3 regions of the Rhizobium sp. Leaf311 genome follow, and region 1 is predicted to be linked to each of the others. Evidence: predicted binding sites of a transcription regulator. Region 1 holds the regulator's gene; each other region holds the start of a gene.
The links. Region 1 encodes PhoB, which activates phosphate uptake and scavenging genes when phosphate is short. Its sites were predicted from a motif close to TGTCATNNANCTGTCAT; they were not measured.
Positions count from the first base shown of each region.

Region 2: ASF69_RS08870 (PhoX family phosphatase) is a predicted target of PhoB. The motif match lies at 3,259-3,275, and genes of this name have one in related genera.
Region 3: ASF69_RS18860 (LTA synthase family protein) is a predicted target of PhoB. The motif match lies at 1,419-1,435, and genes of this name have one in related genera.

Region 1 is NZ_LMNZ01000004.1:62,124-66,570, reverse strand. It holds gene ASF69_RS06115 (DUF6481 family protein) at 321-710, opposite strand; gene ASF69_RS06110 (hypothetical protein) at 749-970, opposite strand; gene ASF69_RS06105 (cold-shock protein) at 1,197-1,406, opposite strand; gene phoB (phosphate regulon transcriptional regulator PhoB) at 1,931-2,614, opposite strand; gene phoU (phosphate signaling complex protein PhoU) at 2,746-3,462, opposite strand; gene pstB (phosphate ABC transporter ATP-binding protein PstB) at 3,549-4,364, opposite strand; gene pstA (phosphate ABC transporter permease PstA) at 4,433-4,447, opposite strand, start outside.
Region 2 is NZ_LMNZ01000004.1:642,574-647,020, reverse strand. It holds gene ASF69_RS08895 (hypothetical protein) at 1-227, shown strand, start outside; gene ASF69_RS08890 (pyridoxal phosphate-dependent aminotransferase) at 363-1,475, shown strand; gene ASF69_RS08885 (sel1 repeat family protein) at 1,704-1,970, opposite strand; gene ASF69_RS08880 (DUF2147 domain-containing protein) at 2,479-2,817, shown strand; gene ASF69_RS08875 (hypothetical protein) at 2,920-3,216, shown strand; gene ASF69_RS08870 (PhoX family phosphatase) at 3,336-4,447, shown strand, end outside.
Region 3 is NZ_LMNZ01000020.1:423,379-427,825, forward strand. It holds gene ASF69_RS18855 (NAD+ synthase) at 1-1,264, opposite strand, end outside; gene ASF69_RS18860 (LTA synthase family protein) at 1,522-3,417, shown strand; gene ASF69_RS18865 (DUF1003 domain-containing protein) at 3,528-4,067, shown strand; gene sthA (Si-specific NAD(P)(+) transhydrogenase) at 4,316-4,447, shown strand, end outside.

The sequences.
Region 1 (4,447 bases):
ACCATGCCCTCATGGCAAACAGGAGCCAGCTGCGGGAGGCGGCACGTTGGAGTAAGACAGGATGGTTTCTTGTCCGGCCAGGCCAGCGCCGTGAACCGCAGCGATTGCCGCCATAACAGACGCGCATCAGCCGTTTTGAGGCTTACCTACGGAATGACGAAAGGGCGCAATGGGAACGAACGAAAGTGCTGCTCGTATCGACCGGGCAGTCGGAGGAAAGGGAGGCTGGCCCCGAAGTAACGCCAGCGGCGCATTTGCCGGCAGGCTGAAGCGGGACCGGGTGGCCCGCTTTATGTTTGACGAGAACGCCTGTAGCCGGATTAGCCCTGGCGGGCCTTGCGGTTGGCATAACGGCGATCGCGTTCTGCCTTGCGCGCCGCTTCGTCTTCGATGACACGCGCGATGCGGTTCTTGTCGGCCAGCTTGCGGGCATCTTCTTCGGCGCTGGCGGCGGCATCGAGTTCTGCCTGCTTTTGAGCGGCTTCTGCTTCGATGCGGATTTTCTCGTCGCGCTTTTGCTGCTCGCGTTCAGCCTGGCGGGCCCTGCGGGCGTCGGCAACGGCAATCTGCTCGGCCTGCTTGGCTTCGAGCATCGGCGCTGCGGCTTCCTTGGCTGCCTTGTAGGCCTGCAAAAGTGCGGCCTTGGCGTCAGCAGCGGCGCCGCGACGGTCGGCAACTTCGTTTGTTCTGGCGTTTCTTGTGTTTCTCAAATCTCTATTCCAGTTGAAGGGTCATTCCGATCTCGCGATCAGGACTTTTTACCGCGTTTTGTGGGCGCTGGCGGTGGGTTCAGGCTATCCTGCAATTCCTTGGCAAGACGCGCTTCACGCAAGCGTTGGGTCTTTTCATCGCGCGCCTGCGCAATCGAGTTGAGTTCGTCCACGGCGTGGCCGCGAGCGAAGAACTGCGTCTGCGTGGCGCCGAATGCCTTCTCAGCCTGCTGGCGAGATTTGCTGTGTGTTTCGGACATGGATTTTCCTTCCTGTCGCTTCGGCTGAGATCGGGATCGATTTCAAAAAAATGCCGATGCGGAGTGGATTGGGTGGCCGGAGGCGGTTTTCGCAAATGAAAAACGCTCTGGCGCATGTGCCGAGCTGCGGCACAAAAAAAGGCCAGGCAACGTGCCTGACCTCGGTTGGTCTCATACTTTCGACAGTGCCAGTACATCCGTGGTCAAAGGAAAGCAGATTCCGTATTTAAGCAGCCTGGAGATTGCAAGCCGACATTTTGCCCGACTTGTTGTCGCGCTCAAGGTCGTAGCTCAGCTTCTGGCCTTCAACGATTTCGCGCATACCTGCACGCTCTACAGCGGAGATGTGTACGAATGCGTCTGTGCCGCCGTTGTCTGGCTGAATGAAGCCGAAGCCCTTGGTGGAGTTAAACCATTTTACTGTGCCTGTGGTCATAATGAACCCTTTCAAAGCATAAGTGATAGATCACAGAACTGACGCCCTGTGTGCGAGTATAGCGATTTTTTTGAAGGAAAGGGTTAGTTCAAAACGCGGTGCTAATCGCGCGGCAACCAAAGCTCAGCAAGCAAAATATCGATGACCAATTGATAGAGGGTTATTCCCTGATAGTCAAACCTTAAATTACAGATAATTGAAATTCGCTTTTATCTTGCAACGTAAAGGCACGGTCAGAAGAATAATTATCCGTATCGCTATTTCAATTTCCGCAATGCGTCTGTCTGTTGTTTTTACTCAGAAAAATCGCTTAGAGGAGGGAAGCGCGCCCTGCCCTTTTTCGCACCCGAGGGCGAAGTTTGGAGCCGCCGCCAGAAACTGAGAATTTATCCTGGCGATGAACGCAAACGACGGTTCCCTCGGCGGGTAGCTGTTCGATCCTGGCATAAAACAGGAAACGCGCGCCGTGTTCCAGCCGGAACATCCTGCGCGCGTTGTGCTTCAAAAGGGTGTCGAAAGGCCCGTCAGGCTTCCATGGAATAGCCCGCGCCGCGCACGGTGCGGATGACATCCTGCATATTGGAGAAGTTGAGCGCCTTTCTCAGACGGCCGACATGGACGTCCACAGTGCGTTCATCCACATAGATATCGTGACCCCACACGCCATCCAGAAGCTGCGAGCGCGAGAAGACGCGACCGGGGGACACCATGAGGAACTCCAGCAGGCGAAACTCGGTTGGCCCCAGACGCACTTCGCGGGTCTTGCGGTGCACGCGGTGGGTTTCGCGGTCGAGTTCGATATCGCCGCATTTCAGGATGGAGGACAGAACTTCCGGGCGGGCACGGCGCAGCATGGCCTTGACGCGTGCCATCAGCTCTGGGGTCGAAAACGGCTTGACCACATAATCATCAGCGCCGGTCGCCAACCCCCGCACGCGCTCGCTCTCCTCGCCGCGCGCCGTCAGCATGATGATCGGCAGGCGTTCGGTTTCCGGGCGCATTCTTAAGCGACGGCAAAGCTCGATGCCGGAGACGCCCGGCAACATCCAGTCCAGGATCAGAAGATCCGGAGTGCGTTCCTGCAAGCGGATTTCCGCCTCGTCGCCACGGGGAATGGTGTCGACGTCATAACCTTCGGATTCCAGATTGTAGCGGAGAAGAACGCTGAGCGCTTCTTCATCTTCGACAACTGCGATTTTCGGCACCATGGATTTGAACTCCGCCAGTCTGACCAGAGCGCAAGGCGTTCTTCGGGGCGCATTGCGGCCGCTCTGGCATGTTGATCGACACATCGGGCCGACCGAAGGTCATGTTCGACCTTCGGCGCCGATGCTGCAACTCACTCGGTTACTGCGCCAAGCGTGTTGGAACTATCGTCCTTCGGACGCTCGCCTTCCGGCTGGCTGCCGGTGGTCATGTAGTAGATGGTTTCGGCAATGTTGGTTGCGTGGTCGCCAACGCGCTCGATGTTCTTGGCGCAGAACAGGAGATGCGTGCAGGTCGTGATGTTGCGCGGATCTTCCATCATGTAGGTCAAGAGCTCGCGGAACAGCGAGGTGTACATGGCATCGATCTCTTCATCACGCTCGCGGATGGCCTGGGCCTTTTCCGCCGAACGGGTGGAGTAGACGTCAAGCACTTCCTTGAGCTGCACCAGCGCCAGTTCCGACAGGTGCTCCAGGCCACGGGCCAGCTTGCGCGGCACGCCGGTACCGGCAACCGCGATGACGCGCTTGGCGGTGTTCTTGCCAAGGTCGCCCACGCGCTCCAGATCGGCAGCGATACGCAGCGAGCCGATGATTTCACGAAGGTCGGCAGCCATGGGCTGACGCTTGGCGATGGTGACGATGGCCTTGTCGCCAATCTCACGCTCGGCATGATCGAGGATCGTGTCGTCGGATATGACCTTCTGGGCAAGTGCTGCGTCGGAATTGACGAGCGCGCGCACCGCATCGGCGCACATCTGTTCCGCAAGACCGCCCATTTCGGCGATGCGGCGGGTGAGGAACTTCAGCTCCTCGTCATAGGCGGACATGATATGGGAATGTGTCGGCATGTACGAAATCTCCAGTTTCGATGCGCTGGCCCGCAAGCCCGGACGGGCTCAAGCGGTGCCACGCGAATGGTTTTAACTGCGGCAGATCAGCCGAAGCGGCCCATGATGTAGTCCTGCGTGCGCTGGTCATCCGGGTTGGTGAACATCTTGTCAGTGTCGTTTTCTTCGACCAGATGGCCCAGATGGAACATGGCGGTGCGCTGCGACACGCGGGCTGCCTGCTGCATGGAGTGGGTGACGATGACGATGGTGTAGTTTGCGCGCAGCTCGTGGATGAGTTCTTCCACCTTTGCCGTCGCAATCGGGTCGAGCGCCGAGCATGGCTCGTCCATCAGGATGACTTCAGGAGACACAGCAATCGCGCGCGCAATGCACAGACGCTGCTGCTGGCCGCCGGACAGGCCGGTGCCTGATTCATGCAGGCGGTCCTTGGCTTCGTTCCACAGACCGGCCTTCTGCAGGCTGGACTCGACGATCTGGTCCATATCCGCCTTGTTGCGGGCAAGACCATGGATGCGTGGGCCATAGGCGATGTTTTCATAGATCGTCTTGGGGAATGGGTTCGGCTTCTGGAACACCATGCCGACGCGCGCACGAAGTTCCACCACGTCGATGGACTGATCGTAGATATCGTCTTCATCGAGCGTGATCTTGCCCGTGACACGGCAGCCGTCGATCGTATCGTTCATACGGTTGAGCGTGCGCAGGAAGGTTGATTTTCCGCAACCGGACGGGCCGATCAACGCGGTGACCGTGTTCTCGCGGACATTCAGGTTCACGTCGTAAAGAGCACGCTTCTCGCTGTAATAAACGGAAACGTCCTTACCAATCATCTTGTATATTACATCATTCATTTTCTTGTCCAGCGCCTTCTCAACTGCTGCTTCCGACAACATATTCATAATTAAAGCTCCCGGTGTTTGTTTTATCGCATTTCCGGACGAAAAACCGGTCGGCACGTTGTGATGGCCTACCAGCGACGCTC
Region 2 (4,447 bases), 580 kb from region 1:
TGCGCTGCTTAATCCGCAATATCTCCCTTTATGGCGCGGATATCGAGGTTAGCCCGCATCTTGATCTGCCGAACAACTTCTACCTTGAGGTTCTCGGCATAAGGGACGAAATCGGCTGTACGCTCATCCGGCGCGAGGAAGAACAGGCCACCGTTGGCTTCAACATGCTAATCGATGCGGAGTTCCTGCATCACGTGCGTCGGCTGAGCTTCGAAACGGCTCTCTGAAGCAAACCGCCGCTCCACGCAGCGTAAACGCTAAAAGACTTCATAACCCCTGCAATATCTACGGCCCGCCTTGCGCGGGCCAATTTTGATTCTATTGTGTGGCCGTTGTTTCAACGGATAACGGAACTCTCTGAAATGTCCGCATTTTCGCGCTTTACGTCTCTCGCCGCTTCGCTTCCTTCTTCCGTGCCTTTCGTTGGTCCGGAAGCAATTGAGCGTAATCGCAAGCTGGCTGTAAAGGCGCGAATCGGCGCCAATGAGAGCGGTTTCGGCCCCGCTCCTTCGGTCCTTGAGGCCATGAAGCAGGCGGCGTCTGAGACCTGGATGTATGCCGATCCGGAAAACTTCGAACTGCGTGAGGCGCTGGCCATCTATCACGGTGTGTCCCGCGATAATATTGCCGTTGGCAGTGGCGTGGATGGCCTTCTTGGCGAAATCGTCCGGCTGGTGGTGGAGCCGGGAACGCCCGTCGTCAGCTCCTTTGGCGGCTACCCCACATTCAATTATCATGTGAACGGATATGGCGGGCGTCTGGTGACGACACCCTATTTCGATGACCATGAAAATCTCGACGGGCTGCTTGATCTCGTCAAGAAAGAGAACGCGCCGCTGGTCTATTTCGCCAATCCGGATAATCCGATGGGCAGCTGGTGGGAAGCAAGCGAAGTCCTGACCTTCGCCAAGGCTCTGCCTGAAACCTGTCTGCTGGTGCTGGACGAAGCCTATTGCGAGACAGCACCGGAAAGCGCCATCCCCAGTGTGCGCGCCATGATCGGGATGCCGAATGTTCTGCGTATGCGCACCTTCTCCAAGGCCTATGGGCTGGCGGGCGCCCGCGTCGGTTACGCAATCGGCACACTGGGCAATGCGCAGGCTTTCGACAAGATCCGCAATCACTTCGGAATGTCCCGCGTTTCCGTGGCCGCCGCACTCGCGGCCCTGAAGGATCAGGCTTACTTGCGCGATGTCGTCAAACGCATCGCTAATGCACGTGAGCGTATCGCCACCATAGCCCGGCAGAACGGGCTGCGCCCCCTTCCCTCGGCAACAAATTTTGTGGCGATCGACTGTGGGCGTGATGGGGTCTACGCCAGGGCTATCGTTGATGGGCTGATGGAACACGGTGTCTTCATCCGAATGCCCGGTGTGGAACCACTCAACCGCTGCATCCGCGTCAGCGCAGCGCCGGATAGCAAGCTCGATCTTTTTGCCGAGGCGCTGCCAAAGGTTTTGAAGACATTGGGTTGATGAACCCCAAGCGCTCAAGCCAAGCATCTTGCCAACAAAAATAGAGAAACCGCGCCGGCCTTGTTTCTGCCGGTCGCGGTTTGATGTTCAGCGTGGATCTGGCTGTTCCCTGTACGGGGTTATTCTTTTTATGGTCCGGCCAGGACTGGAGGAACCAGCCGGAAGGAATGGCGATCTGTCGATCGCTCTGTCTTTTTGTTGCGCGTCAGTTGCCCCGGCGCGGTATTTTCAGTGTGCGGTCATCCAGTCGCGGGCGGCGCGAAGTGCCGTTGCGAGGTCTGCCTTGGTCATGTTGCGGGCCAGATCGGCGCGCAGCGAAGCTGCCCGTTCCGAACCCTTGATAGCGGCGATGTTGAGCCATTTATGGGCAGCGATGAGGTCCACCGGGCAGCCGCGGCCTGTCGCATAGATCAGGCCGAGGTTGCAGAAGACGTCCGCGCGGCTTTGGCCACCGGCGACTGCCATTTCGATATCGCGAACTTCAAAGCGTGCCATTTTTTTCTAATCCCTGTTTGCCCGTTAGCGTCGTGTCAGCGCCCCTCTTCGGAGGCTTTTTCGGTTCCGGCCTTGCCGTCTTCTGCGGCTTGTTCTGGCCTTTTCCGTCGGCAGATTTGCTCTGCTCTTTCGATGTCCCCACTATGCCAAACGGGCTTCAACGGGCGCTTAAAATCCATGATTAATGGGAGCCAAACAAAGTCCAAACGATTGGTAAAGTTGGGTTTTTGTTAAATATCACAGCCCCCGGAAATTAAGGACTTTGCCGACAATTTTACAAAAAGTTTACGGATGGAATTCAACCCTTTTGTAACCACGTCTCAAACAGGCGTTTTTGCGATGATCGTTTTTACGAGGTCCGGACCGCGAAAAGCCGAGGTTTTTGCGAAGATCCATATTTCCTTTTACGTTCACGTAAACTATAAATTGCGGCGTCCGCGTGAGGAGATGCGGATGCCAGATCTGGCGCGACGTGAAGGTTTGGCCACAGCAGGATTGGGAGGTCCCTATGAAGAGAATGACGATACTTGCCGCTGCCGCGTTTTTGATGGGCAGCAGTGCCTTTGCAGCGGAGGCTATCGAGGGCAACTGGAAAACGGCCAGCGGCGAAACCGCCGTGATCGCCCCTTGCGGTTCAGCTTTCTGCGTAACGCTGAAAACCGGCAAGCACGCCGGAAAACAGATTGGCAAGATGAGCGGCAAGGGCAACAGCTATTCCGGCGAGATCACCGATCCCGCCAATGACAAGACCTATGCCGGCACCGGCACCGTTTCCGGCGGCTCGCTGAGCATGAAGGGCTGCGTGCTGAAAGTTCTGTGCAAGTCGCAGACGTGGTCGCGTCTGTAATCCGTGGACGATGTGGACGGGGCGAGGCTTCGTCCACATTGTTTGAATGAGGCAGCAATGCCGTAAACACAATGAGCGATCTGGACGGTCTTCATATCCAAGATGATGGTAGTTTTTGAAATCCTCATCAAAGCGGCAGCACTCGGCGCGCTCTCCCTGTTGATCCTGCACCAGATCGCGACGCAGGTGAGAGAGTACTATTTCTATAAGCAGAACGGCTGGGATTTTTCCATCGACAGCAATTTGGACAGGCTGAAGATCGATGAGAAGATTACCGTCTACAACCTGAACCTGACCAACTGGGAGCGGTTTTTTCTGTTTCGCCCGTTCTATATCTTTATCATGATTGTACTTTTGGGATTCATGATCTGGGCATCGTTTCAAAACCTGCCGTCCTAGCTGGCGAATGTACAACCCAAGGGTATATTCGCGTTATTTTTCCGTCATATCGATGTAATAAACTCTCTTTAGTTGCCCCGTCTGGAATTGTTCCAAACTGCAAGCCAACGGAGAGCGCCATGACCAACATCGACACAAGCAAGCTAAGCTGGGATGAGTGGGACGAACTTCAGAACCCACCGCCTGCCGTTACCGATTTCGACCGCGTTGTCGAATCGGCCATTTCACGCCGCGGTTTTCTGGGTGGCGTTCTGGCCTTTGGTTCTGCCGCTGCCGCTCTTGGCACACTTGGCAATCTCGCCAGCTCCACCTCTGCCCAGGCACAGGAAGCCTCGCGTTTTCCGTTCAAGCCTGTGCCGGCTGCCACCGACAACACCATCCATGTGCCGGAAGGCTACAGCTGGAAGCCGCTTGCAAAATGGGGCCAGCCGCTGTTCCCCAACGTGCCGGATATCGATCCGGTCAAGGGTGTAAGCCTTGAAAACTCGGACAAGGTTTTTGGTGAAAACACCGATGGCATGGAGCTTTTCGTTGTTGGCAGCCACCAGCTGATCGCGGTCAACCACGAATATGTCAACAACGAAACCAACCTGCCCCATCGCGAAAAGGGAATGCCAGCCAATCTGGACGAGGTGAAGATCCTGCAGCATATGCAGGGTGTTACCGTCATGGAAGTGACTGAAGACAAGGACGGCTGGGAGATCGTCGTCGGCAGCCCGTTCAACCGCCGCATTCACCACAACACACCGATGAAGCTGTCCGGCCCTGCCGCCGGCTCCGAGCTCGTCAAGACGGCAGCCGACCCGAAGGGTATCGACTGTCTTGGCACTTTCAACAATTGCGGCGCGGGCCGCACACCTTGGGGCACCTACCTCACCTGCGAAGAAAACTTCAACGGCTACTTCGGCTCCACCGTGGCCGATTTCAAGATGCCCGACGACTACAAGCGTTACGGCATCGCCGCCGAGACCCGCTACGGCTATGAGAAGTTCGATGAGCGTTTCGACGTTTCCAAGAACCCGAACGAGCCGCGTCGCGCTGGTTATGTCGTGGAAATCGATCCGTCCAACGCATCGTCGACGCCAATCAAGCGTACCGCGCTTGGTCGCATCAAGCACGAGAACGCCGCAGTCGTCGTGGCGCGCGATGGCCGTGTCGTTGTCTACATGGGCGACGATGAGCGTGGCGAGTTCCTCTACAAATTCGTATCCAACGGCATCTACGTGCCGGG
Region 3 (4,447 bases), on a different contig from region 1:
TATCGCCGTAAAGCGTGGCATACCCCACTGACATCTCGGACTTGTTTCCGGTTGTGACCACCATGGAGCCGAACTTGTTGGAGATGGCCATGAGAATGGTGCCACGTGCGCGGCTTTGCAGGTTTTCTTCGGTAATGCCCTCTTCGGTACCTTCAAAAAGCTCCGTCAACGCCGTCATGAAGCCATCGACCGGCTCGGCGATCGGCACGATGTCGTAACGGCAACCGAGTGCCTTGGCGCATTCCGCCGCATCCTTCAGCGATTCGTCTGATGTGTAGCGGTACGGTAGCATGATGCAGCGCACCCGCTCCTCACCCAGGGCATCGACCGCAATGGCGGCGCAGATGGCCGAATCGATGCCGCCAGAAAGGCCCAGCACGACGCTCTTGAAGCCATTCTTGTTTACATAATCGCGGAAGCCCAGCATACAGGCGCGGTAATCCGCCTCCTCACCCTCGGGTATCTGGGAGAAGGGTCCCTCGCTGCAGTGCCAGCCTTTTTCCGTGCGTTTCCAGTCCATCACCGCAAGGGTGCTTTCGAACTGGCTCATCTGGAAGGCCAGCGTCTTGTCGGCGTTGAAAGCAAAGCTTGCGCCATCGAAAACAAGCTCATCCTGTCCGCCAACCTGATTGGCGAAGACGAGCGGCAGCCCGCTTTCTATGACCTGGCGCAATGCCACCTGATGCCGAACATCCACCTTGCCGCGGTAATAGGGCGAGCCATTCGGCACCAGCAGAATTTCCGCACCGCTTTCGGCCAGTGTTTCGCAGACGCCGAAATCGTTCCAGATTTCCTCACAGATGGGAATACCGATACGCACGCCACGGAAATTATAGGGGCCGGAAATCGAGCCTTCGGCAAAGACGCGCTTCTCATCAAACTCGCCGTAATTCGGCAAATCTACCTTGTCACGCAGCGCAACGATCTTGCCGCCATCCAGCAGCGCGACGGAATTGTGCCGTCCCATTTCGCCCTGACGCGGCAAGCCAATGATGACACCCGGACCGCCATCTGCCGTTTCAGCCGCCAGTTCCTCCACCGCCTTCAGGCAGGCCTTGAGGAAGGATGGCTTCAAGACAAGATCTTCCGGCGGATAGCCGGAGATGAAAAGCTCGGTGAGGAGCAGCAGGTCCGCGCCCTGGGCAGTCGCATCGGCACGCGCTTCACGTGCCTTGGCAAGGTTACCCGCGACATCGCCGACGGTTGGGTTGAACTGCCCGACGGCAATTCGCAGAACATTGGGATTGGTGTGTACTTGGCTCATGACTCTCATTTACCGCGCTCCCGTCCGGCGCGCAACGCAAGCTGTTCAACTGGCTTAAAAAACGGCGACCAGACATTGGCAATGCGCCTCACGCAAAGGTTATTCCGGGCACCTGTGGATTCCGCATAGTTCATGTCGCATTCACCCCGCTTATGTGACAGTTACATGACACTTTCATGACGCCTGATTCACGGGCGCAGACACACTGCCGGAGTTGAAAATTGAGGAATTCGGTGCCCAGAGCGGTTGCCGAAAGGATGAAGCTCGTCCTTTCGAAACCTTTGACGCGCAACCCGGACAGAGTTGTTGGCGATGTCTATCCGGTTCTGAATCTTGCGCTTGCTGCCCTGCTGCTGATTGTCTGCATGGAGTGGATTGCGCGAGGCTCCCTGCATGACATCGGCACGTTCCTGTTTTCACCAGCGCGCCCCGGTCTCACGACTCTGGTCGCGGTCATGCTTTGTCTCACGGCACTCGATGCGCTGTTCGGCAGACACTATCAATCGCTTCTGGTGGCCGCCCCGGTTTTGCTGGTCACGGCCTTCATGTCGCATCAAAAGCAGCTTTATCTGTCAGATCCGCTCTACCCCTCCGATCTGTTGTTCGGCCGGCAAATACTGCAGCTGTTGCCGGCCATGCTGAAAGCCCAGCCCGTTACCGCGGTCGCACTTGCGGCAGGCCTTGTTCTGGCCGTCGCATCCGGTGTGATGATCTGGCACTTTATTCGCATGTATACACCGGCGATGGCGGCAAAAGCACGCTTCCTTCGGCTGGTGCTCGCACTTCCTTTGCTGGCGGGGCTTGGTTCGCTGATGGAATATTCGCACTATTCCTGGGTGCGCGACCGGCTCAACATCATTCCCATGATGTGGGATCAGAAGGAGAATTACCGGCATAACGGCTTCCTGCTTGCCTTCACATTCAACATTCCCATGGCGAATGTCTCCGCACCCGCAGGCTATGGTGAAAACACAATCGCTGACATCCCATCCGATGGCTCTGCCTTTGCCGTGAACCACAGCACGCGGCCGGATGTCATCATGATCATGAGTGAGTCGCTCTGGGACCCTACCCGGGTTCCTGATGTGGCTCTGTCCAGAGATCCGATGCCTTCGATACGCGCCAGACAATCCGGCCATGTTTTCTCGCCCGAATTTGGCGGCATGACTGCCAATGTCGAGTTCGAGGCGCTGACCGGTTTCTCGAATGCCTTCCTGCCCTATGGCAGCATTCCCTATCAGCAATATATTCGCCGAAACGTGCCTTCCCTCGCGACCTTCTTTCGCAGCGAGGGCTATTCCTCGATTGCGCTACACCCGTTCCAATCCTGGTTCTGGAACCGCGCCGAGGTCTACAAATCGCTCGGCTTCGAGGAATTCCGTTCGGAAGAAACGCTGCCAGCAATGGAAAAGCGCGGCATGTTTGCTTCAGACGCGGCCCTCACAACGGAAATCATTCAGACGGTGGAGGCAGCGGACAATCCTCTGTTTCTATTCGCTGTCACCCTTCAGGGACACGGGCCCTACGAGGCTGACCGATATGCTGATAGATCCGTTGGCGTGACGGGAGCTCTCTCTAATGGTGCAGCCGCATCGCTTGCGACCTATGCTCAGGGCGTGGCAGAGGCGGACGCCAGTTTCGCAAGGCTGATCGACTGGGCAAAGAACCGTGAACGCGACACCATTGTCGTTCTGTTTGGAGACCACCTCCCGCCGCTCGGACACGTCTATGTGGAAAGCGGCTATATGCCTGAGATGGTGGCGACCCGCCGCGCGCCGCTTGAAACGATGAAGAAGGAGCACGAGACACCACTCGTGGTCTGGTCATCCAGAACAGGACTTCATAACCGCATTGGTACCATCAGCCCGGCCTTGCTGCCCTACCACATCTTGAAGACAGCGGGCCTCGGCGATCCCTTCTACACCGGCGTTCTGGGCAAGGTGCAGGCATCATACTCCGTGATCGATCGGCATATGCTCATGGAAAGAGACGGCTCTGCATTGCCGGACTGGTTGACAGGGCCAAGCGAGATACCTGCTCCGATATCGGAATATCGCCAATTGCAGTTCGACATGATGTTTGGCAAGCAGTTTGCGAAGGAGCGGTTTTTCCCGGGCTTCAACTGGTTGAACAGTGGCAATCCCTCTGGCTGACGGCATCCTGAACACCGCCGAATTCATTTGAATTCGACACTCTTGCCAGCTTATCTCTTGATCCGCGCCGGACTTTAGCTCCCGGCGGTTCATGTAGGCTGGAGACCAGAATGGCAGCTATTCCGGATTATATCACCTCGCATTTCAAGCGTTCCTCCCGGGACATTGGCGAGGTGGAGAAGCGCATTGTTGATATAGCTCACCAGAAGAAGCTTATTTCAACGGATACGAATGCTGAGTTTTCGAAGGAATCGACCTTTGGAGAAAGACTGGCCGACAGTATTGCGCGGATTGGCGGCTCATGGGGCTTCATCATAAGCTTCCTCGTCTTTCTGGCGCTCTGGGCCGTGGTCAACACCATCGTCCTCACAACCCGTGCATTCGACCCCTACCCCTTTATTTTCCTCAATCTCATTCTCTCCATGCTGGCAGCGGTTCAGGCACCTATCATCATGATGTCGCAAAACCGGCAGGCTGTGCGAGACCGTTTTGAGGCGGCCAAGGACTACGAAGTGAATCTTAAAGCAGAGCTGGAAGTCCTTTCCCTTCATGAAAAGATCGATGTGAAAGTTCTGGCCGAGCTCGCAGCCCTGAGGCAGGAGATTGCCAAACTTCACCACCGCCGGGAAAACGAAGGCGAACTTCCCTGATTTCGATGAAGAAACCGGTGCCCCGTTTAGTCATGTCAGGTCAATTTGCGTCTTTTTTTGCGCTGGTTACGAATCCGTCAGATTCTTCCGCTACACATTGACGCGGGCATTTGTTGCATTGCACTCTTGGTGCAGCGACACGGGAATCACTTCCGTATCAGAATGGCATCACGCTTTTCCGAGCAGCGACGCCTCCGCACTGGAACATCCGTGTCCAGTAACCGCAAATTCTGTTCCGAGGCTTCTTCATGAACCAGTACGATCTCATTGTTGTCGGTAGCGGTCCTGCTGGCAGGCGCGCCGCCATTCAGGCCGCGAAGCTGGACAAGACTGTTCTGGTTATCGAAAAGGGTCGCCGCGTTGGCGGCGTGTCCGTTCAT